Regions from separate parts of the Arthrobacter sp. TJ-266 genome, predicted to be linked through region 1. Evidence: riboswitches for the same ligand, from Rfam matches in the RefSeq annotation. Region 1 holds a riboswitch; each other region holds the start of a gene.

Region 1 (7,298 bases):
GATGTCGTCGAGGACGGGCATCAGCGTGGTGATGACCCCGATGACCGCCTGGTCCCGTGCGACGTCGCGGTCACGCTCGACGCGGCGCCGGTAGTTCACGTACTCGGCCTGCAGCCGGAGCAGATCGTTGCGGAGTTCCGCGACCACGTCCACCGCCGGGTTGCTCTCGCCGCCGGCCTCGTTGAGGATCGCCTCGGCCTGGGCCAGGGCGTCTCCCTGCGACGCGTCGGCCGCGGGAGCGGCCGGGCCGCCGGCCGCGGGATCCCCCGCAGTCGGCTCACCGGCGTCGTCCTGCTGCCCACGGACCTCACCGGTCTCGGGATCGATCTTCCGGTTGTCGCGGAAGTTCACCGGTTCCGCCTGGTGCTCTTCGTCGTTTCCGTGGTGCGGCATGGCTACTTCTTCTCGTTGGTGTCGTCGTCGACCACCTCGGCGTCGACGATGTCCTCGTCGGCGCTCGCGGAGGCGGACTGGTCATCAGCGGGGGCGCCACCGGCCTGCGAGGCGTCCTGCTGCGCGGAGGCGTAGATGGCCTCGCCGAGCTTGGACTGCGATGCCTGCAGCTTGTCGAACGCGGTCTTCACCTCGTCGTCGTTGTCCTGGCCCTCGAGCGCCTTCTTGAGGGCGTCGACGTCGGCCTGGACCTCCGTGCGGACCTCCTCGGGCAGCTTGTCCGAGTTGTCGGCGATGAGCTTGTCCACCGAGTAGGCGAGCTGCTCGGCACCGTTGCGGGTGTCGGCGGCCTCGCGGCGCTTCTTGTCCTCGGCGGCGTGCTCCTCGGCCTCGCGCACCATGCGGTCGATGTCCTCCTTGGAGAGGGACGAACCACCGGTGATGGTCATCGACTGCTCGGTGCCGGTGCCCTTGTCCTTCGCGGACACGTGCACGATCCCGTTGGCATCGATGTCGAAGGTGACCTCGACCTGCGGCACGCCGCGGGGGGCCGGGGCGATGCCGGTCAGCTCGAACGTACCCAGCGGCTTGTTGTCGCGGGTGAAGTCGCGCTCGCCCTGGAAGACCTGAATGGCCACGGACGGCTGGTTGTCGTCCGCCGTGGTGAAGGTCTCGCTGCGCTTGGTCGGGATGGCCGTGTTGCGCTCGATGAGCTTGGTCATCATGCCGCCCTTGGTCTCGATGCCGAGGGAGAGGGGCGTGACGTCGATCAGGAGCACGTCCTTGCGCTCGCCCTTCAGCACACCGGCCTGCAGTGCGGCGCCGACGGCCACGACCTCGTCCGGGTTGACGCCCTTGTTGGGCTCCTTGCCGCCCGCGAGCTCACGGACGAGCTCGACGACGGCGGGCATACGCGTGGATCCGCCCACGAGGACGATGTGGTCGATGTCAGCGACCTTGATGCCAGCCTCGGAGATGACGTCGTTGAACGGCTTCTTGGTGCGGTCCAGCAGGTCCTTCGTCAGGTCCTGGAACTTGGCGCGCGAGAGGTGCTCGTCGAGGTGCACGGGCCCGTCCGCCGTGACGGAGAGGTACTGGAGCGAGATGTTCGTGGAGGTGGCCGAGGAGAGTTCCTTCTTGGCCTGCTCGGCAGCTTCCTTGAGGCGCTGCAGGGCGATCTTGTCCTTCGACAGGTCCGCACCCTTGGCCTTGGCCTGCGAGAGCAGGTAGTCGACCACGCGCTGGTCCCAGTCGTCGCCGCCGAGGCGGTTGTCGCCGGCGGTGGACCGCACCTGGATGGTCGAGAACGCGTCCTCGTCCTTGCCGACCTCGAGGAGCGAGACGTCGAACGTTCCGCCGCCGAGGTCGAACACGAGGATCAGCTCGTCCTCCTTGCCCTTGTCGAGGCCGTAGGCGAGGGCGGCCGCGGTGGGCTCGTTGACGATGCGCAGCACCTTGAGGCCCGCGATCTCACCGGCCTCCTTGGTGGCCTGGCGCTCGGCGTCGTTGAAGTACGCCGGAACGGTGATGACGGCGTCGGTGACCTTCTCGCCGAGGTAGCTCTCCGCGTCGGTCTTCAGCTTCTGGAGCGTCCGCGCGGAGATCTCCTGCGCGGTGTACTTCTTCCCGTCGACGTCGACGTTCCAGTCGGTGCCCATGTGGCGCTTGACGGAGGCGATGGTGCGGTCGATGTTGTTGACGGCCTGGCGCTTGGCGATCTCGCCGACCAGGACCTCGCCGGACTTGGAGAAGGCGACGATCGACGGCGTGGTGCGGGCGCCCTCGGCGTTCGCGATGACGGTGGGCTCGCCACCTTCGAGGACCGAGACGACCGAGTTGGTGGTTCCGAGGTCAATACCTACTGCACGTGACATGCAAGTTCCTTTCGACTGCCCGGGATTTGCGAGGCGCTCATCCGCCGGGCGCGTGGATTGAGCGTTCTGCACTCAACTGTAGTCCCGCGGGTCGGTAGGACCAAACCGAGTTGAGTCGACCCGACTCAGGTTGACAGCTCAGGCAGCAGGCACGGCGGTGATCAGCCCTTCCCGGAAGGCGTCGACGAAGAGGGCGTGATCCTCCCGCACCCGCTCCGCGTAGGACTCACCGAAGGTGACGATGTCCTCGATGAACGCCTCGGTCGCCGAGCCGACGACGGCGAGGATGGCCGTCTCGGTCCGGAAGGGCACGAGGTCGTGGTCGCTGTCCTCGTCGGTGGAGCAGTGGATCTTCGCCGTCGCCTGCCCCAGCGCCTCGAGCACCGGGGCCATCTGGTCCGGTTCGGTGAGGTCGTCCCAGGAGAGGTCGCGCTTGTAGGGCGAGAGTTCGGACACCACGAAGGAGACCCCGCGAAGGGTGGTGTGGCCGAGGAAGGGATCGGTGTGCGGCTGCAGTGATCGCTGACTGATCACGGCCCGGTGCCCGTCGTCCTCGAAGAAACCCCGGACGCGCTCGTCGTCGACGATCCGGCTGGGCGCCGCGATGGCCGACTGCTTGAGGGTCAGGATGATGTCGTTCTCCTGTGCCTCGTCGAAGCCCTCGATCAGGACGTTGTAGGCGGGCAGCCCGGCGCTGCCGATGCCGAACCCCTTCTTCCCCACGATGCCCTTGACGCGGTAGTACACGCGCCGTCGGGACCTGTCACCGTCCGGGATCGTCTCCAGGTAGCGCGCGAAGGCCTCCGCCACCTCCGCGTACTCGGCGTCGTCCAGCATCCGGATGGAGCCGTCGTCACGGAACTGCCGCTCGTCGTCCACGATCACCGTGAGTGCGTCGAGCAGGCGTGTCCGCCGCGCCGAGCGGGCCTGCTGCAGGACCCGGTGGATGGTGCCCTCGGTGTTCTCGAGCCCGAAGGCGAAGGCCGATTGCTCGTCCTCGACGTAGTCCGCCACGCGGCCGAGGTAGGCCTCGAGGTAGGTGCGTGCGAGTGCACGGACGGACTGCGACGGCAGCGCCTTCTGCCAGCACAGCAGCGTCAGGGATGCGACGAGGCGGCGGAGGTCCCAGGAGAAGTGGCCCACGTAGGCCTCGTCGAAATCGTTCACGTCGAAGATGAGCCGACCCTCGTTGCTCATGTAGGTGCCGAAGTTCTCCGCGTGCAGATCGCCGTGGATCCAGACCCGGGCGGTCCGCTCGTCCGCCCAGGCGTCGTCGAGCTCCGCCATGTCCGTGTAGAAGAGGGCGGCGCTGCCGCGGTAGAACGCGTACGGATCAGCGGCCATCTTGCGGAACCGGGCGCGGAAGGCGAGTGGATCCGCCACCATCAGGTCCTGGTGGGCCTCGACGAGCGTGCTGACGATGAGCTGCTGACGTACGGTGCTGGCGTCCATGCGCCCACGGTACGCGCGCAACCTGTGCGGCCGGCGGCGGTGATGCGATACTTCCCGGATGGACCTGGACCAGTGGTGGATGCTCGTGATGCCGCAGACGCGTGACTGGCTGATCGCGCACAACGGCGAGCCGCTCTCGCCAGAGGTGGTGGCCGACATCAGCCGGGCGGGCGGCCTGATCGCCTCCGAGACCTGGTGGATGGGCGAGCGTGGACCGGACGGCGTCCACCTGTCCGACGCCGCCACGGACTGGATCGAGGAACGCGCCAACCTCGAGCGGTGAACGGGGAGGGAGCGGTCACCCGAGGACGAGCATCACGGCGAGCGCCAGCATGACGACGGCGATCAGGGCGTCGAGCACGCGCCACGCCGACGGTCGCCGGAAGAGCGGGGCGAGGTAGCGGGCGCCCACCCCGAGACCGGTGAACCACAGCACGGAGCCCAGCCCGGCGCCGGCGGCGAACCACCACCTGCCGTCGGTGCCGTGCGTGCTCGCGAGGGAGCCGAGCAGCAGCACGGTGTCGAGGTACACGTGCGGATTGAGCCAGGTCAGGGCCAGGGACGTCCCGAGTGCGGCCTGCCACGACGTGGCCCGCGTGCCGCCCTCGGCGTCGAGCGCCTCCCCCTGCACCGCGCGCCGTGCCGCGAGGACCGCGTACCCCGTGAGGAAGAGGGCCCCGGTCCACCGCACGACGTCGATCAGCACCGGCGCGCGCTCGATGATCACCCCGAGTCCGCCGACGCCGAGGCCGATCAGCAGCAGGTCCGAGACGGCGCAGACGGTGACGACGAGGGCCACGTGCGAGCGCCGTAGGCCCTGCCTCAGCACGAAGGCATTCTGCGAGCCGATCGCGATGATGAGGGTGAGGCCGGCGGCGAGCCCGGTGGCGACGGTGGTGATCATGCCTCGAACGTAGGGCGTGACGCCCGGTGTAGACCAGCTAATCCTTCTACAGCATGGTAAGAAGTGCTCATGAAGGACGTCGACGCCGCTCAGGCGCGTGCTCTCGCTGCCATCGTGACCGGCGGCAGCTTCGAGGCCGCGGCCGAGGCGCTCGCCATCACGCCGTCGGCCGTGAGCCAGCGCATCCGGGCTCTCGAGCTGTCCGTCGGGCGCCCGGTCGTATCGCGCACACGACCTCTCCGGCCCACGGAGGCCGGGCTCGCCGTCGTGCGCTTCGCCCGCCAGCTGGATCTTCTCGCGGCCGATCTCGCCCTGGAGCTCGCGGCGACCGGCGAGCAGGAGCGGCAGCACATCACCATCGTGGTGAACGGCGACTCCCTCCACACCTGGGTGCTGCCCGCCCTCGCCCCCGTGGCGGGGAACCTGCAGATCGAGGTGCTGCGCGAGGACCAGGAGTACTCCCTCGAGCTCCTGCGCAGCGGCGCGGCATCGGCCGCGATCACCTCGGTGGCCACTGCGGTCCAGGGGTGCAGCGCACAACCGCTGGGCGTCATGAGGTACGTACCGGTGTGCACGCGCGAGTTCCGGCGGACCTGGTTCAGCGCCGGCGCCACGCCGGACGAGCTCGCCGCCGCGCCGGTGATCGTGTTCGACCGCAAGGACGACCTCCAGGACCGCTACCTCCGCAGCCGCTCCCCCGGCGTCCTGGCGCCACCGCGTCACTACGTGCCGGCCGCCCAGGAGTTCGCGGAGGCGATCAGGCTCGGCATGGGCTGGGGGCTCATGGCGGAACTGGAACTGAGGGAGGGTGCGGCCGGTCTCGTCACCTTCGACCCCGGCGCTCACGTGGACGTCCTGCTCCACTGGCAGCAGTGGAGGCGTGGATCCCGGGCGCTCGGCGCGGTCAGCGACGCGGTGCGCCGGGCTGCGGGTGTTCTTCGACGGCAGGAGACCCCGTCATGACCTCGCCCCGGACCCGGGCGACCTCTCGGAAGTGTCGGTCGGCGTTGCTACCATGGTCGAGCGGGCGCACGCCCGTCGACAAAGGCAAACCTGGTGCGAGGCAGGGACGCAAAGCCACGGGACCCTCGGGGTCAGCCGGGCCGCCGAAGAGAACAGGGTCACGAAGCATGTTCCGGAGACGACATTCCGATGCATCCCGACCGGTAGCCGATGGCCTCGGCCGTTGCCCGGCACACGTGGTGACCGCGAAGGCCTCACCGCGCACTCCACGAACATCGGCCCAGTATGAATAGCGCCCCGGTCAGCGACCGCCGCGCGGCCGTGGTGATCGAGGACGATCTCGATATCCGCAATCTTGTGTGCGCCATCCTCGAGCAGGGCGGCTTCCAGGTGTCCGGGGCCACCACCGGGCGTGAGGGCGTGGACGCCGTCCGCGCCGAACAACCCACGGTCGTGACGCTGGACATAGGCCTCCCGGACATCGACGGCTACGAGGTGCTGCGCCGCATCCGCGCCACGACCGACTGCTACGTGGTGGTGCTGACGGCGCGCGACGAGGAGACGGACATCCTCACTGCCCTGCAGGCCGGGGCTGACGACTACGTACTCAAGCCCTTCCGACCCCGCGAATTGCGGGCGCGGATCGACGCCCTGCTGCGCCGGCCTCGTGTCAGCGACGTGGCACTGCGCCTCGAGCCGCCCTCACCCGACGCCGTCGTCATCCCGCCGTCCGGAACCGGCGGCGGCCCACCCGCGGACGTCCTGCGCCATGGGAACCTGGTGGTGGACGGCGGTACCCGCACGGTGGAGTGCGCAGGCAAGGAACTGCCCCTCACGAAGACCGAGTTCAACCTGCTGCACGAGCTGCTGAACAGCAAGGGCGCCGTGCGGACCAAGGAGGATCTGGTCCGGGTGTCTCGCGGCAAGGAGTACCGCGGCTACAACTTCGTGAGCCGGACGGACGAGCGAGCCATCGAGGTGCACATCGCGAACCTCCGCCAGAAGCTCTCGCGCAGCGAGGGTGACCCGGACCTGATCACCACGGTCCGCGGCGTCGGCTTCAGGATCATGCCGAGTCGCTCGCCCTGAGCCGGAACCGTCAGACCGATCCGGGATAGGTCAGCTCGAGCTGCCGCAGGGTGTCCGCGGCGCAGGCGCGGAGCACCTCCATCACGTCGGAGCCGGCAGACGCGTCCGCGGCGAGGGTGGTGCGCGCGGCCCGTGCGGCATCACCCAGCCGGCCCGCCCCGATCATGTCGGCCGAGATGCTGAGACTGATGACGGCGTCCCTCGCGCCGGTCGTGTCACCATCGCGCAGTCGCAGGTCCAGGCGGTCGAGCTTGTCGCCGAGGCTCGTGGAGAAATCCCTCGCGAAGCGGGATACCACAGCTGTGTCCGAGAAGTCCTGCCGCATCTCCCGCAGTACCCGCGGATCCAGGACCATCGAGGGCGCGTCCGCTCCTGGAACGGCGTCGTCGGGGGAGGCCGCGCCGTCGTCCTGCTGGAAGCCGCGAGGCTGCGGAGTGGGATGCGTGGACACCCCCTCAGGGTAGCCACGGCTGAGTGCCCAGTACCGGTATCCACAGGTTCTTGCGCAAAGCCTGAGGATGATGCCCTCGACCTCACCGCGCCTCCCCCATCTCCTGCGGATCGGAAGAGGTCCAGCTCTCACTCCCCGGGAGTGATCGTGTATTCGAGGACCTGACGGGGAT
Region 2 (7,298 bases), on a different contig from region 1:
TCCTCGAGGACTTCAACTACCGCGTGATCGACGCACGGCGGCAGTTGCAGGGCGGGCCGCCGGTCATCACGAAGCTCCGCGACGTGGAGGCCGAGGTGGAGCGGTGGCGTGAGCGCCGGGCCACCGCGAGGCGCGCAGCCGAGGAGGCCGCGCCGCCCGCGCCGGAGAAGCGGTCCCTCTGGCGTCGGATCTGGCGCGGCGCCGACTAGTTCGGGATCACCGAGTAGAGGAACTTCCTCTTCACCATGACCCAGATGATCATCGTCACCACCGCGTGGATCACGAGGCCCTGCCACCAGCTGGTGCGGTCGAGGCCCGGCAGGTTTCCCACGGCGAGCACGAAGAACACGTGGACGATGAACACGTACAGGCTGGACTGCCCGAGCGGGATGTACAGCCAGCCGAACGCCCTGTTGAGCGGCTTCCAGAAGCAGGTGAGGACGATGTGCGCCGCGACGACGAAGAACGCGAGGTCGATCAGGCGCCCGGGCTGCATGAACACCCGGACGTACCCGGCGTCGTACAGGCTCTCGTAGAAGCCCTCGGGGACGAACGGCAACTCCAGGCGGAACGTCGAGTTCAGCCACAGGACGCCGAGGCCGAGTGCGTAGACACCGAGCAGGGCGCCGAAGAGGAGCTTCCCGGCGTTGCGGCTGAGCGCGTCGATGATCTGCCGGCGGTAGTAGCCCACCACGATCCCGTGCACGAAGATGACCTGCCACGTCAGCAGCGGGAACACGTCCTGGAACTGCGAGTCGACCACGCGTACGTGGTAGATGCTGTCGATGACGTAGAGGGACCAGCTCACCAGCAGGAGCAGCCACCACAGCTTCTTCCGCAGCAGTTCCACGAGCAGCGGCACGGTGAGGGTTAGCACCACGAACAGACCCATGATGTTGAACGTCCACGGCCCCATGTTCAGGAGCAGCAGGTCGCGGATGGCGTACCCGGGCGGTGGGTAGTCGAACAGCCTGGCGGCATTCGGGTAGAGGTCGTAGACACGCCCCGCCGCACCTCCGCCGTCGTCGCCCGTGCCGCGGTCGGTGAACGTGGTGATCACATCGGCGTCGATGAAGGGCACGAGAGCGAGCAGGTACACCGCGAGGATCACGCCGAGGGACGTCAGGTAGAGACGTAGCGCGCGCTTGAGGGTGCCCTTCAGCGCGGCCTTCGAGCCGAGCCGGCGGATCGCCACCGGGTAGACCATGCCCATCACCACGCCGGAGAGCATGACGAACAGTTCAGCACCCGTGATGGCCCCGACGATGTTCAGGGCCAGGAAGGACCACGGACCTGCCACTTCGATGTGGGTGACGACGACGGCGGTGATGATCCACCCGCGCAGCAGATCCAGGCGCATATCGCGCGGGTTCCGCTCGTCCGGGTAGCGCCACTGCGGCACGAATCTCCGGGCGAGCCCGGCGAGGAGCACCAGGACGAACAGTCCGACGACGGATCCGACGAGCCAGTTCATCGCCGTGCTGGTGGGGGAGCCTGATTCCCATACCTGGGACGTCGCCTCGTTGGCGTCCTCCTGGGCGACCACCTCGGTGATGGGCCCGAGCCGGAGGCCCGGGTCCGTAGCGAGCGTGTCGGCGAGCGCCGCCGTCGCGCCGTCGTCCGTCAGGAGCCCCCAGTCCACCGTGTGGCCTTCGGCCTCGGGCTCCGGCCGCGAGGATTCGAGCCAGGTGACGGCCCCGATTTCGGGATACTCCTCCGCGATGCCGGGTGCCAGCACCTGCTCCAGCCAGGCCCGTTTGATCTCGGTCTCCGGCGCGCTGTCTGCGTCCTCGGGATCGAACAGGGCGGCGGTCTGCACGATCATCCGCTGGTCCCTGCCGGAGGCGTACTCCTTCGCGAAGTCGATCTGCGGGGCGCCGGGAGCCGCGCCGTACACGCCGGCGAGCTGGTCTGCGAACTTGTCCGGCTCCGGCAGCACGGACGTCCGGATGGCACCCGAGTAGGTGCGGGCGCCGTCGGTGACGGCGACCTGCCCGCTCTCGTAACTCCCGAAGTGGTAGAGGGACAGCCCCACCCAGTCCACGGCGTCGTCGCCCGGGTAGTAGGGCGCGTAGGGGTCGTCACCGCCGTCGATCAGGCCGTTCCCGTTGCTGTCGAGTGCCGGGACGCTGCCCGATTCCAGCCCCTCGACGGCGCCGTAGGCCTCCGTGAACGGGTACCCGGCCGCGTACGACGGCGCCCACACCATCGCCGCGGACGGCACCTCGGCGTGCACGACGTCCGCGACGGTGCGGAAGGCGGCCACGTACGCGTCCGGCTGCTGGCCCCAGCCGAACCAGGTGCCGTTCATCTCGGGTGCGAAGCGGAGGAAGAACGCGGTGCGCACTCCCTCGCTGATCCGCCCCAGGGTCTCCGCCAGGTGGGCGGCGTCCTCTGCCGTGAGCTCCTCGAGCGGAACGGTCGGTTCGAGCGAGACGACGGCCAGCGCGCCGAGCGGTGCGTTCTGCCGAGCGAGGTCCGCGAGGTCGCGTTCGGCATCGGCGTCGAGCGGGTAGGCGACGGGACGGCTGTAGAACGACGGCGTCACGCCGGACCGGTCCGCGTAGGCGCGGGCGCCGGAGGCGGACCAGTCGAGTTCCGGGCCGAAGTAGCGCCCCTCGGTGAGCGACGTCGGGTCCTCGATGGGCTGCTGGTCCTGCGTCGTCATGGTCACCGCTGGGGCGGCGATGGCGCCGGGAACCGCGGTGAGGGCGGGTGTGCCGAGCGCGATGAGCGCTGTCAACCACACTGCCATCAGAATCCGGACGGGTCCCCTCCGGCGATTCCGCCCCCGGGTGAGACCGGTCATTCCCTGGCGTCCTGCCTTTCTTTCGCACGAGCGATGTCCGCCTGATAGTGCTCGTAGCCGCGGTAGCGGACTGCTTCGATGATGACGCTGAAGATCACGAGGTCGAAGATGACCCAGACGATGTTCACGGTGGTGCCGAGGACGTCCGCCTGGCCCACTGCGAGGCGGATGATCCCGATGATCGCGGCCCCCAGCAGCAGGCCCATGGCCCAGAGCTGCGGCTTCACGAGGTCCCAGCGGAGCTGCGCATCCTGCTGCAGTGTCTTCGGGGTGACGGCGAAGTCCAGGCTGCGTCCCAGGTACACGTTGCCGAACGCCGAGGTGACCGAGCGGATCCACACGGGGAACAGGGCCAGCGAGTACTGCTGGCCACGCCAGGTCTTGGTGCCCTTGCCCACGATCGCGAAGAGCAGCTGGTTCACCACGAGGAAGGGGATGAGCCGCGAGAAGAACTCGATGCTGATGGAGTTGACCGGGAGGATGCCGAAGATCAGGTAGATGATGGGCGCCGCGATGTAGATCAGGGCCGTGAAGCCGGAGAAGTAGCTCCACATGGTGGCCCCGTACATCAGCTTCTGGGCGATCGTCAGGCCCTTCTGGGCGAAGGGGTTCTCGCGGAACATGACCTGGATGGTGCCCTGCGCCCACCGGAGCCGCTGCGTCAGCATGGAGTTGAGGTCCTCGGGCGCGAGGCCGTCGGCGAGCTTCTCGTGGTGGTAGGCGGATTCCCACCCGAGCGAGTGGAGCCGCATGCAGGTGGCCATGTCCTCGGTGACGGAGATGGTGGCCATCGGCATCACGGCCTGCGCCTCCCCGCTGCGGTCCGCGTTGACGGAATCGATGAGGACGCGGACGGCGTCGATCGCTGCGAGTGGCGACCAGGCGCGCTGGGCGAGCTGGTCGAGGGCGGCGTCGTCGACCACGGCGAGAGCGGGGGTCGACGCCGAGGCGTCCTGCAGACCGGCGTCGAGCCCGGCGATGTCGAGGTCCTCGAGCGACGCGAGATCCGCGTGGAACGCAGCGATGTCCGCGCTGACGAGCAGGCGCGTGATGGAGACCATCCGCTGCTGGAACTCGTAGGTGACCTCCGAGATGCCGTGCCCCTTCTGCAGGCGGCGGCGCACCCTCCTCAGGTCCTTCGCCACGAGGTCCAGGGCGTCGACCATGCGGTCGTTGCCCGGATCCAGCCCCTTCTTCGCCTTCGCGATGACCTTGTCCGAGGTCTTCAGGGCCTTGTGCAGGGCCAGTTCGATCTCCGTGACGTAGCGCGTGACGCCGAGCTGCATGAGGGCCTCGCGGCGGATGATGGCGTTGGAACCGCAGAAGAAGGCCGCGTTCCAGCCGTCCTTGCCCTGCTGGATGGGACCGTAGAACAGGGGCGCCTGGCTGCCGAGCGGGTCCGAGTCCGGCACGTTCACGAAGACCTGCGGGGTCTGCACGAGGGACATCTTCTCGTTCGTGAAGTACCCGAGCGTCCTGTGCAGGATCTCCGGATCGGGGATCTGGTCGGCATCGAGGATCACGAGGAACTCGCCGTCCGTGGACATCAGGGCATTGTTCAGGTTGCCCGCCTTCGCGTGCCGCGGCATGTCCTTCCAGTCCGCCGAACGCGTGATCCAGCCGATCCCCTCGGCGTCCGCCGCTTCTCGGACCTCCGCCCGGTTGCCGTCGTCGAGGATCCAGGTGCGGTGCGGGTAGCGGATGGCCTTCGCCGCACGCGCCGTGGTCAGGACGAGGTCCAGGGGCTCGTTGTACGTGGTGATGAAAACGTCCACCGTGAGGCCCTCCGGCGCCTCGGGCGGCGTGCGCTTCTTCAGCTTCCAGACCGTGAAGCCGAACAGCAGCGAGTCGATGAGCGAGTAGGTCTCCGCGAGGACCAGGGGTATGGCGATCCACCATGCATCCCAGTTGATCGAGTAGAGCCAGCGCCACACGATGTAGTTCAGCCCGAGGACGGTGGTCACGAGCACCACGGCGCGGATCAGCAGCCTGCGTCCGCCGGAGTCCTCCTGGTGCGGGTTCATCTCTGCGGCCGTGGACCCCGATGATTCGGTACTCATGATGCGGGACTCCCGTTCCTACCTGTGCGCCTGGCACTGCTTCGGTGCCGGCCGGACGCCGGACCGGTAGCGCTGGGCCGCCCATCCGGTGTCAGGGGCCGCGAATACTGGAACAAAGGTACCTGAGTGTCCGGACGGGTCCCATACGGGATAGGCCGGGTTGACCCACTGCGTCAATCCTGAGGCATTGCTGAGCGAATCCGCCGGGTGGGGGCGGCGGATCGGCGGGAGGATGGAAGGGCCGGAGGCCCTGTGGTCGAGGACCGACGGCGGCGCTCGGGCAACCGCTCAGCGAGAAGGGCAAAGCCGGTGCGAACCGGTGACGCAAAGCCACGGAACCCTCGAGGTCCGCCGGGCTACCGAACGAGAAGGTCTCCGCCATGCTTCCTTTTCCCGTACGTCGTCGTGCCCGCCAGGCAGTCACCGTCGAGACCCGCCCACAGCACCGGCGTCGGAACGCGGCGTCCTTCATCGGGGCCGTGACCGCAGCGCTGATGCTGGCGGTCGCCGTCCCGGCACCCGCGACCGCCGCCGACACCACCCCGATGGCGGCCAACCCCGGCCCGGTGGGCGACTTCGCCTGGAAGGGCTTCAACTGGGAGAAGCGGTGGTGGAGTGGCGCACCGAACTACAACAAGCTCTTCGACCCGGCCAACGTCAGCAGCCCCGACGCGAACGGCCATGTGACCATGACCCTCTCCAACCCCACGGGCAAGGCGGCGATCGGGGCGGAGTTCAACACCACGCGGCACGGCTTCGGGTACGGCACCTACAGCACCACCATCGAGAAGGACCTCACCACGCTGCAGAAGGAAGTGGTGTGGGGGTGCCTCTTCACCTACGACCCCGCCGTGGCCCCCGGCTACAACGAGATGGACCTCTGCGAGGCCAGTTCCTGGGGCGGAGGGAGCAACTACAACCAGGTGTGGCCGGTGACGCAGGGCCACGGCTTCTGGTTCGACGCCACCAAGCCCCCCGGAGTGGGCAACAACACCGCAATCTTCGGTGTCACCAACCACCCAATCCTCACCCACCGCCTGGTGTGGGAGCCGAACAAGCTCACCTTCGAGACCTTCGCGGGGGAGGGCTACGCCGGGCCGCTGCTCAAGCGCACGGTGTTGGAGGGCGAGAACGTCCCCGAGCCCGCTCGCGAGACCATCCACTTCAACCTCTGGGTGACCGACGGCGGCGGAGGCACTCCTGCGGCGGTCATGCCGGAGAAGGTGGTGGTGAGGGACTTCTCCTTCGTGCCGGCACCGGCGCCTGCCCCTGCTCCGGTTCCGGCGCCTGCCCCTGCTCCGATTCCGGCACCTGCCCCTGCTCCGGCACCTGCCCCTGCTCCGGTTCCCGCTCCGGTTCCCGCTCCGGTTCCCGCTCCGGTTCCCGCACCCGCTCCCGCTCCCGCACCCGCTCCCGCTCCCGCACCCGCTCCGGCGCCTGCCCCGGTACCCTCCATCAAGCTCGCTGTGGCGAGCGCCAAGGTGCGCGGCGGGATCATCACGGCGCTGGCATGGTCGGGGACGAAGGCGACGACGGTGACCCTCGTGACGAACGGTGTCAGGACCACCATCCCCAATACGGGCCGCTACTCGACGACGACGACGAGGGCGTCCGTCAGCTACCAGATCTGCGAGGGGACACGCTGCTCGCCGATCGTCCTCGGCGGGAAGTAGACCCCGCGGCGGGAGGCCCGTCCGACGGGGGACTCAGCCCGGCGGCTCGGACCGGCTCACCAAGGGTAGGAAGACCGAACCTGTCGACGGACAGCCGGTACCATCACGGCGTCCACGTGGTCAGTACGGCATCTCGTCGAAGATAGAGCGGATGCCCAGGGTGACCGTCCTTCGTTCTCCCCCAGCACTTCAGCGCGATGCCGTGGGACGCGACACGTGCATGGACGACTGTGGCTCGGTCCCGGGCGAAGGTGTCGGCTCCCCATGCTGCGACCATGAAGTCGTCCGCGACCTCGCGCATGCACTGATCGAGGATCTGGTCATTGCGCGGGCCGACGGGGTCTACATGAGTGCGTAAGCCTCGAGGGTCGGTGGAGCGGAGCGCGAAGAGGTTGACCACGCGGAGCCCGTCGAGTCCGAGCGATCGGGCGTAACTGATGCAGCGCCGGATGGTGGGGTCGTCACCGAGCCCGTCAGCGACGGAGGGGTTCAACATGACGAGGTGCAGGATGTTCCGTGATGCCTCGTCGTCGCCCCAGTGACGGTCGAGGGTGTATCGATACTCGCCGTCGATGTGGGCTCCACGTCTCATGGTGCTACCTCGTCTTCTGATCACTGGGCCTCGCCGGCAACGATAGTGCCGTCCGCCGTCCGCCGTCCGCCGAGCGCGGAGAGTGAGCCGCACGGATCCGGCCGATGCACTGGCTGCCTACATGTCCGCGTAGCGGGCAGCCCGCCCGAGCGCCTCGCGCAGGC
Region 3 (7,298 bases), 170 kb from region 1:
CGAGGATCCCGAAGGGCTGGGTCACGGCTACGTGCGTCTCCTCGCCGGCAACGAGACGCTGGTCGGCGCCCGGGTCCGCAACGCGGGCGTCGGCGGGGATCGCCTGGCCGATCTCGGCGAGCGCTGGCACCAGGATGTCGTCGCCCTCGAGCCGGACCTGGTCACCGTGCTCATCGGCATCAATGACACCTGGCGCCTGTTCGACAGCGGACAGCACTCCGACCCGTCGGCGTTCGAGGATCGCTACCGCGGCCTGCTCGGCGCGTTGGGACCCGCCACGCGCATCGTCCTGATGGAGCCCTTCGTGCTGCCGATCGACTCAGGGCAGGAGGCCTGGCGCCCCGACGTGCAGACCCGGATCGACGCCGTCCACCGCCTCGCGGTCGAGTTCGGAGCAACGGTGGTGCCGACGGATCGCACACTCCGCGAGAGGGCCGCGACCCTCGGGGCAGAGGCACTCGCCGCCGACGGCGTGCACCCCACACCCCTGGGCCACCAGGAGATCGCCGACGCCTGGATCAGGGCCGTGGAGCGGTGACCGCGGCCGACGAGCGGAGGTCGACGGCCCAAAAGGTTAAGCCTTCAACTTCCCGAGGCCCTGAGCTACCATGGACCGTGATCGAAAAGACCCGCCGCCGCGAGTCTTCCCGAGGTAGAATCATCGACCTCATCCGCTCCTGGGGGCCGATCAGCCGGGTGGAGTTGGCCGAGAAGACCGGGCTCACCCAGGCCACCATCTCCACGCTCGTGAGAACCCTCCTGTCCGAGAACATCGTGGTGGAATCCGGCCGTGGTGAATCGACCGGCGGAAAACCCCGGATGTTCCTCGAACTGAACCCTGCATCGCGCCTCGGCCTCGGCGTGCACATCGGGCAGGACTACATCACGTACATCGTGGCCGACCTCCGCGGGCACGTGATGGCGCGGCGACGCGTCGAGGGCCCGGGAGACACCAGCCCCCTGACCGTGGTGAGCCGTATGACGCGTGACATCGACGCGCTCATCCTCGAGTCGGGCGTGGCACGGTCGAGCATCGTCGGGCTCGGCATCGCGGCGCCGGGTCCGCTCGACCGCGTGGCCGGCACCGTACGGTACGCGCCGTCCCTGGAGATCTGGAGCGACTTCCCCATCAGGCGGGCGCTCTCCTCCACCACCGGCTTCCACTGCGAGTTCGACAACGACGCGACCGCCGCGGCGATCGGCGAGTACTGGCTCGGCGCCACGGAGGGGTACTCCACCTATGCGTCGGTGTACATGGGCTCCGGCATCGGCTCCGGGATCGTCATGGACGGCACCATCTACCAGGGCGTCAGCTCGAACGTCGGGGAGATCGGTCATGTGAGCGTGGACGCCAGGGGGTTGCCCTGCCCGTGCGGGAACATCGGCTGCCTCGAGCTGTACGCGAGCCCGAAAGTGGTGGTGGCGCAGGCAGCCGCTGCCGTCGTAGCCGGGACGCTCGACCTCCCGCTCACAGGGGTGATCTCGGAGGACTTCGCGGCCATCGGTTCGGCAGCGACCGACGGCGACGAGACGGCGCTCCGCCTCATGCGGGAGTCTGCCGAGTACGTGGCCAGCGCGGTGATCTCCATGGTGAACCTCCTCGATCTCCAACTCATCGTCCTCGCCGGAAGCGCCTTCTCCACGGCCGGGAGCTTTTATGTGGACATCATCTCCAGTGCCCTGGCGGAGCGCGCACTGGCCCGCGCCATCCATCCGGTCGAGGTCCGGCTCTCGGTCAACGGGAACGACGCCGCGGCGCTCGGCGCCGCGACCCTGGTGCTGCAGGACAGGCTGTCCCCGCGCAGCCTCAGATCGGTCTCCTTCGCCTGAGGGACCTGATACGCCCGATGCGCGGCCGGCGACTCCGGAGCGGGTCAGAGCGCTATGAGGGCATCCACGATGTCGCACGTCTCGGTCCGCGTGGTGTAGTCCGCACGCACGTCCATGAGCCGGATGGTGCCGGTGGCGTCGCTGACGAGCACCGTGGGGAACGGGATGGTCGTGGTGCGGTCCATCGCAGCACCCACCACGTCCATCCCGAGCGCAGCCCGTGCGCTCATCGCCTCCTCGCTCGGAGTCATGACGATCCCCAGGCTGCGGGCGAGTGCGTTTCCCTCGTCGCAGTACAGGTCGAGCGTCACTCCCTCCGCCCGGGCGGAAGCGGCCGCCCTGTGCGGATCCTGCGGGCTGACCGCGAGGAGCCTCGTCCCGAGGGCGTCCACGACCGGTCGCAGCTCCCGCTGGTAGGTCCTCAGCGCGATGGTGCAGAACGGGCACCACGAGCCGCGGTAGAAGACGATCACGGCGGCGGCACCGACGAGCAGCGTGCTCAATCGCTCGGACGAGCCGTCCACGCCGCACAGCACGGCGTCCGGCAGTTTGTCACCGACCACCGCCGTGTCCCTCGGCACACCGGCACGCCGGAGGTCCTGCTGCTCGCGCTCGAACACCCTCGCGAGCTCGGGGCCGATGCGCGCGTTGAAGGTGGGTAGGAAGTTCTCGACCTGCGACGCGATCGTTGCCGTGAAGTCCGTCCTTCGCTTCATTCGCTCTCCTTAGGGCAGGCATCGACATGCCCGCACCCACACCCATTGTGGCGGAGGTCACCAACGATTCCCAGTAACGGCTCGCACGCGCCCGGTGTGGGATGCGCGAACAAAGGACCGCTTCACCCGCGCCACGGCACGTGTTCGGAAACCGACGGCTCAGCAGGAGCCCTCTGCGCTTAACCTGCGCGGATCCTTTGGCACACTTCAGCGGAAGTCCGCCCTACTGTGCTTCGTCCGGCGGCAGAATAGAACCAGACCGCTGACACCCCGGCAGATCCTTCAGCCCGGAGCAGGCGCTCGACGACAACGGCAAACCCGGCGTGAGCCGGGGACGCAAAGCCACGGGACCCACGCGGTCAGCCGGGCCACCGAAACCAGTGAGGTCACATGTCTCCCGCCCTTCGCTCCCCGTTCCCGGCATCACTTCCGAGCCCAGCTGTCCTCCGCCTCGTGATCATCGCGGTGACGAGCGTGCTCCTTCTCGTCGGTCTGACGCCGTCGTCCGCCGGTGCGGCCGCGACGATCAGCCTCAGCAGCGCGACGGGCGCGCCCGGAGCCGCCGTGACCGTGACGGGCGCGGGCTTCCCGAAGCGCGCGACGACGACCCTCACCGCGGGTTCAGCGACGGTCACCGTCACGACGACGTCCACCGGCGCCTTCCGCACCTCGATGGTCCCGGCGGGTTCCGGCGCCATCACGGTGACGGCGACCGCCGGCACGGTAGCGGCTCGCGCCACCTACACCGTCACGCCGGCGCCTACACCGGCCCCATCGCCCGTCGACCCGGCCGTGAACCCTACGAAGGGCATCCGGTTCGGCGTCGGCACCAACGGCGGCCCTGCGGCCGCAGCCGAACTCGACGAGGTGGCGCGCCTGGCCGGCGAGGCGCCCTCGATCGTGCTCTCCTACAAGGACTTCCGGCAGCCGGCCCCCATCGCGGAACTCGACGCCGTCCGCGCGCGTGGCGCGGAGACCCTCCTGACGTGGGAGCCCTGGGCCTGGGGTGGCGGCGTCGACCAGCCCGCCTACTCGCTCGACCGCATCACGGCGGGCGACTACGACGCCCACATCCGCGAGTGGGGCCTGGCACTCGGCGCCTGGGGCCAGCCCGTGTACCTGCGCTTCGCGCACGAGATGAACGGCGACTGGTACCCGTGGGCCGAGGGTGTCAACGGGAACGGCGCGGGCGACTACGTCGCGGCCTACCGCCACGTCCATGAGGTCATGGCCTCCACGGGTGCCTCGAACGTGCGCTGGGTCTGGAATCCGAACGTGCCCTACTGGGGTTCGACCCCCCTCGGCGGCCTCTACCCGGGCGCCGGGTACGTCGACGTCGTGGCCCTCGACGGCTACAACTGGGGGACCTCGCAGTCCTGGAGCGCATGGCAGGAGCCGGAGGCACTCTTCGGCGAGGGCATCGCGCAGCTGCGACAGCTGGCTCCCGGTAAGCCGATCGTCATCGCGGAGACCTCCGCGTCCGAGCTCGGCGGCTCGAAGGCAGGGTGGATCAGCAGCCTCTTCGGCTACCTGTCCGCCCAGCCGGACGTCGCCGCCCTCGTCTGGTTCCACATCGACAAGGAAGCGGACTGGCGCATCAACAGCTCCACGACGGCGTCCGATGCCTTCAGAGCGGGGCTCGCCGCACGTCGGTGACTCCGGTGCAGGTCGCTCCTGTAGGTGGCGCGTTCCGCAGGCGCGTCAAACTCACGAGGTGTCGTTTCTGCCGCATCAGGTCGAGACAGTAGTTAGCGTGCTTGAGGGTGTCCCGTTTAGGGCGCCATCACCGGGCTTTTTCTCGGGCGGGGCATATGGGAATCGCTCTGATCAGGCGTGAGTAAGTCAAGCTGTCAGTTCGCACGGTCGCCTGCACAGATGCTCAAGGTCGTCTGCACGGCCGCAGACCGACCGGCTTACGGGCGCCTCGGAATCCGGATCTAAGACTCGTTTACAACCGAGGCAATTTCGTCCGCGATTTCGGCGATCGTGTCCGTGGCTGTGTTTCGAGCGATCTTGTCCACAAGAGAAGGGGACTGCCTTGCGATCTCGTCTCGAGATACTTCGTGCCAAATCGGAAGCATGCGTTGATCGCCGTTGACGCTGAGCCCGATGATTCCATCGAGTTCGTACTGAGGCCAGCCCTTCGCGAAAAACGAACTCGACAGGATGACGATGCCGAAGGCGCTGTGGGCTAGTCCGTAGTCGATCTTTCTGCGTAGGCTGTCACCGATCCGCAACTCGGTCTTGTCGAGCCACACCTTAAGCCCACGTTCTCGCAACGCAATTGCAAGAGGTTCAGCAACGGAAGACTTGTCTTCACTCGCGTGGGAAATGAACACGTCCCACGTCTCACCGTCTTCGTTCGGAACAACGGGCGGACGTTCGTGTCGGATCCCTTGCAAGGACTGTTGCGACGCCGACTTCGCGACAGGTAACGCCGGGGGTTCAACGGCAACCGTTGAGCGCACACTCCCCGCTTTCAAACCCATCAGGTCAACGGTCAAGTACCAGCTTCCTGTGCGCGGGACCGTAATCCGGAAGGGAGAGGTCTTGACCAAGCCTCCAAAGAACTTGTGCGCTCTGCCGTTCTTGTATGAATTGAAGTTCGAGCTGTCCATCAGGCGCACATTGGCGGCTTTGGTCAGTGTCACGACCACGGTCGCCCCCTTGTCGAGGCGGTTCCAGTGATACTTCGTAAACGGCAAGCCTGCCATTTCGCCCTACCTCCCCGACCTTGTGTGGCCGTATTGTTCACCCTGGCCCGCTAGGACCTTATCGAACCACACGCCCCGGACACGCTGGCTTCTCGGAGCCTATTAGGCTTAGCAGCTCCCGCGTTGCAACACATGAGGATGCCGACCTCACCGACGATCTCGACAATCAAATCCCCAGAAGCCCGAATCAGGGTTGTCATGATTGAACGTGCCCCTCGGCGTCTGAACCAGAATCGGTCAAGGATCCTTTAGTGGTCATCCGGTAGGACGGCGCGGCCAGTCTCGTACTCGAGGAAACCGTCCTCCTGAAGCTGCGACGGCCGACCAGCAACTCCCTGAGCGAGATCCGCAGGGCAGGAGAACGCGATGAGGCTCGGAGACATGACGTCAACCAGACACCCCTGTTCCGCCAGCTCCGACGATAAGCCGTGCCAAGCATTTGGGAGATCCGAGGTAATGAGAACCCGGAATGTTGAAGCACCAGATTTCTGCGCGATACCTACCGCGACGTAGGGCCCCTCTGCTGACCGAATCCCTTTGACCAGGTCCCCGAAATTCACGTCGTAGAGGTACATGGGCACGGCGACAATTGTCAGTTCGTCGTCACTTTCGGGATGCGCGAGGAGTCCCTCCCACGCTTCCTCCGTGTCTTGATCAGGAGGCAAAGCGAACCAGACTGTTTCTGTTGGGCCTGCAGCAGCGGGTACCGGCTCCAGGGCCCCTTCCACCCAGTGAGTGACGAGGGAAGGGTGTTGTATGTACCTCGGCGTGAGCTGACACTAACCGCTACGAAAGTGGTGTCCTGCTGCAGGATCCTTGATCGGCACAAATTAAGTATCGTCTGTGATGATCCATCGGGACGTGTTCTTAGAGCGAAAGAGACCATACCAGTGAAGGAATTTTCCCCAGTTGCATTCGTGCGGAAACTCAGGATGAAACGTGCGGTAAGAGTCTTCTTCGTTTTTTCGATTATGACCGTTTTGGCGCGCCCGTCGTAGTTGGGCTTCTCGGCCACAATACAGGGATGCCAATCGGGCTGATCGTTGTATTTTTGATGACGCGTATAGTGATCTATGCACGGTCGGACCCGGTCTACGCACGAACGACATGAAATCGCTTGCAATTCCCGTAAGGAATCAGGGATTGCCCCGCCTGCTGACATGATGACCATTGATCTCGGGCGGTGACCCTGCGGTCACTGCAGAGCGGAGAAGAACGGCACAAGCACCGCGATGCAGAACAGTAGGGCAGCAATAGCGGCACCGAGTCTCATCTGCGTCCTGCGGAGAACGTCCCCTCCACTCAGCTCTACGCGCTCTTTCCGCCGGGATTCCCAGTCGAGCACCTCACGCTCATACGGGGTACCCCCGACCACTCCGGATCGGAGAAGTGCGAACCGCTCGGAGGTGTCCCACTCGTCGCTGCTGCGTCGGTCGCCAAACGGCGGCAGGGTCCAGTTTGTTCGCAGGCCTTGGAGCAAAGCCAGGACTGCTTCCATCGGTTTGTTCTCAAGAAAATTGCGTTGTGTCCAAGCCACTTTTGCGCGTTCCAAAGGGAACCCAAGTTCCACCTCGTCTCCTTCGCGTCGCACCACAAACGCCACCCGGGGTGGTGATCCGGCGGCGCCTCGGGGCGCCGTCAACTTTGCGACATGCACCCAGTGGAAGGATGCGACCACTTTGGGCCTCGGGCCACGCCCGAGGAAAGTAACGCCGTCGCGTTCAGCCATGACCGTGAAAAGCCGTGGGAGACCGGCTTGCTTCAGCCCGGCGACCTCCGGCCGGACCTTCTGCAAGGCAGCCAGGAACGTGGCGTCGCGCCGGCCCTGTAGCACGGTGTAGTGATTAAGCTCTGCGGCAGTCTGGAAGAAGCCATTTTCACGAGCGTCAAGGAAAGAACACATTGTCGCAGCGAGAAGTGCGCCCAGCACGGCTTCTAGCAGAAGGAGCCGGACCGACAGATCCTGGGCCGCTATCTGGAGGAACAGCCAGTACCCCAGCATCGCGACGCTCGCACAGGCGGCGGCGAAAGTTGCCCT

Evidence for each region. Region 1 has a riboswitch for cyclic di-GMP ahead of AC4D12_RS01565 (response regulator transcription factor). Riboswitches for the same ligand answer to the same signal wherever they lie in the genome.
Region 2: linked by a shared signal. The riboswitch ahead of AC4D12_RS13150 (LamG domain-containing protein) and the one ahead of AC4D12_RS01565 (response regulator transcription factor) in region 1 are both predicted to bind cyclic di-GMP.
Region 3: linked by a shared signal. The riboswitch ahead of AC4D12_RS00700 (glycoside hydrolase family 26 protein) and the one ahead of AC4D12_RS01565 (response regulator transcription factor) in region 1 are both predicted to bind cyclic di-GMP.

What each region holds. Positions count from the first base shown of each region.
Region 1 covers NZ_JBZCNC010000001.1:289,678-296,975, reverse strand. The annotation lists gene AC4D12_RS01595 (nucleotide exchange factor GrpE) at 1-393, opposite strand, end outside; gene dnaK (molecular chaperone DnaK) at 396-2,267, opposite strand; gene AC4D12_RS01585 (DUF2252 domain-containing protein) at 2,406-3,719, opposite strand; gene AC4D12_RS01580 (hypothetical protein) at 3,778-4,002, shown strand; gene AC4D12_RS01575 (LysE/ArgO family amino acid transporter) at 4,018-4,623, opposite strand; gene AC4D12_RS01570 (ArgP/LysG family DNA-binding transcriptional regulator) at 4,693-5,586, shown strand; cyclic di-GMP riboswitch class I at 5,660-5,734, shown strand; gene AC4D12_RS01565 (response regulator transcription factor) at 5,872-6,675, shown strand; gene AC4D12_RS01560 (hypothetical protein) at 6,686-7,126, opposite strand; gene AC4D12_RS01555 (hypothetical protein) at 7,255-7,298, opposite strand, start outside.
Region 2 covers NZ_JBZCNC010000004.1:313,056-320,353, reverse strand. The annotation lists gene AC4D12_RS13165 (DnaJ family domain-containing protein) at 1-209, shown strand, start outside; gene opgC (OpgC domain-containing protein) at 206-2,755, opposite strand; gene AC4D12_RS13155 (glycosyltransferase) at 2,806-4,833, opposite strand; cyclic di-GMP riboswitch class I at 5,159-5,233, shown strand; gene AC4D12_RS13150 (LamG domain-containing protein) at 5,250-6,542, shown strand; gene AC4D12_RS13145 (DUF1643 domain-containing protein) at 6,646-7,134, opposite strand; gene AC4D12_RS13140 (NADPH-dependent F420 reductase) at 7,252-7,298, opposite strand, start outside.
Region 3 covers NZ_JBZCNC010000001.1:124,172-131,469, reverse strand. The annotation lists gene AC4D12_RS00715 (SGNH/GDSL hydrolase family protein) at 1-538, shown strand, start outside; gene AC4D12_RS00710 (ROK family transcriptional regulator) at 616-1,830, shown strand; gene AC4D12_RS00705 (peroxiredoxin-like family protein) at 1,875-2,546, opposite strand; cyclic di-GMP riboswitch class I at 2,848-2,922, shown strand; gene AC4D12_RS00700 (glycoside hydrolase family 26 protein) at 2,937-4,202, shown strand; gene AC4D12_RS00695 (DUF1883 domain-containing protein) at 4,484-5,260, opposite strand; gene AC4D12_RS00690 (DUF4265 domain-containing protein) at 5,509-5,988, opposite strand; gene AC4D12_RS00685 (hypothetical protein) at 6,456-7,298, opposite strand, start outside.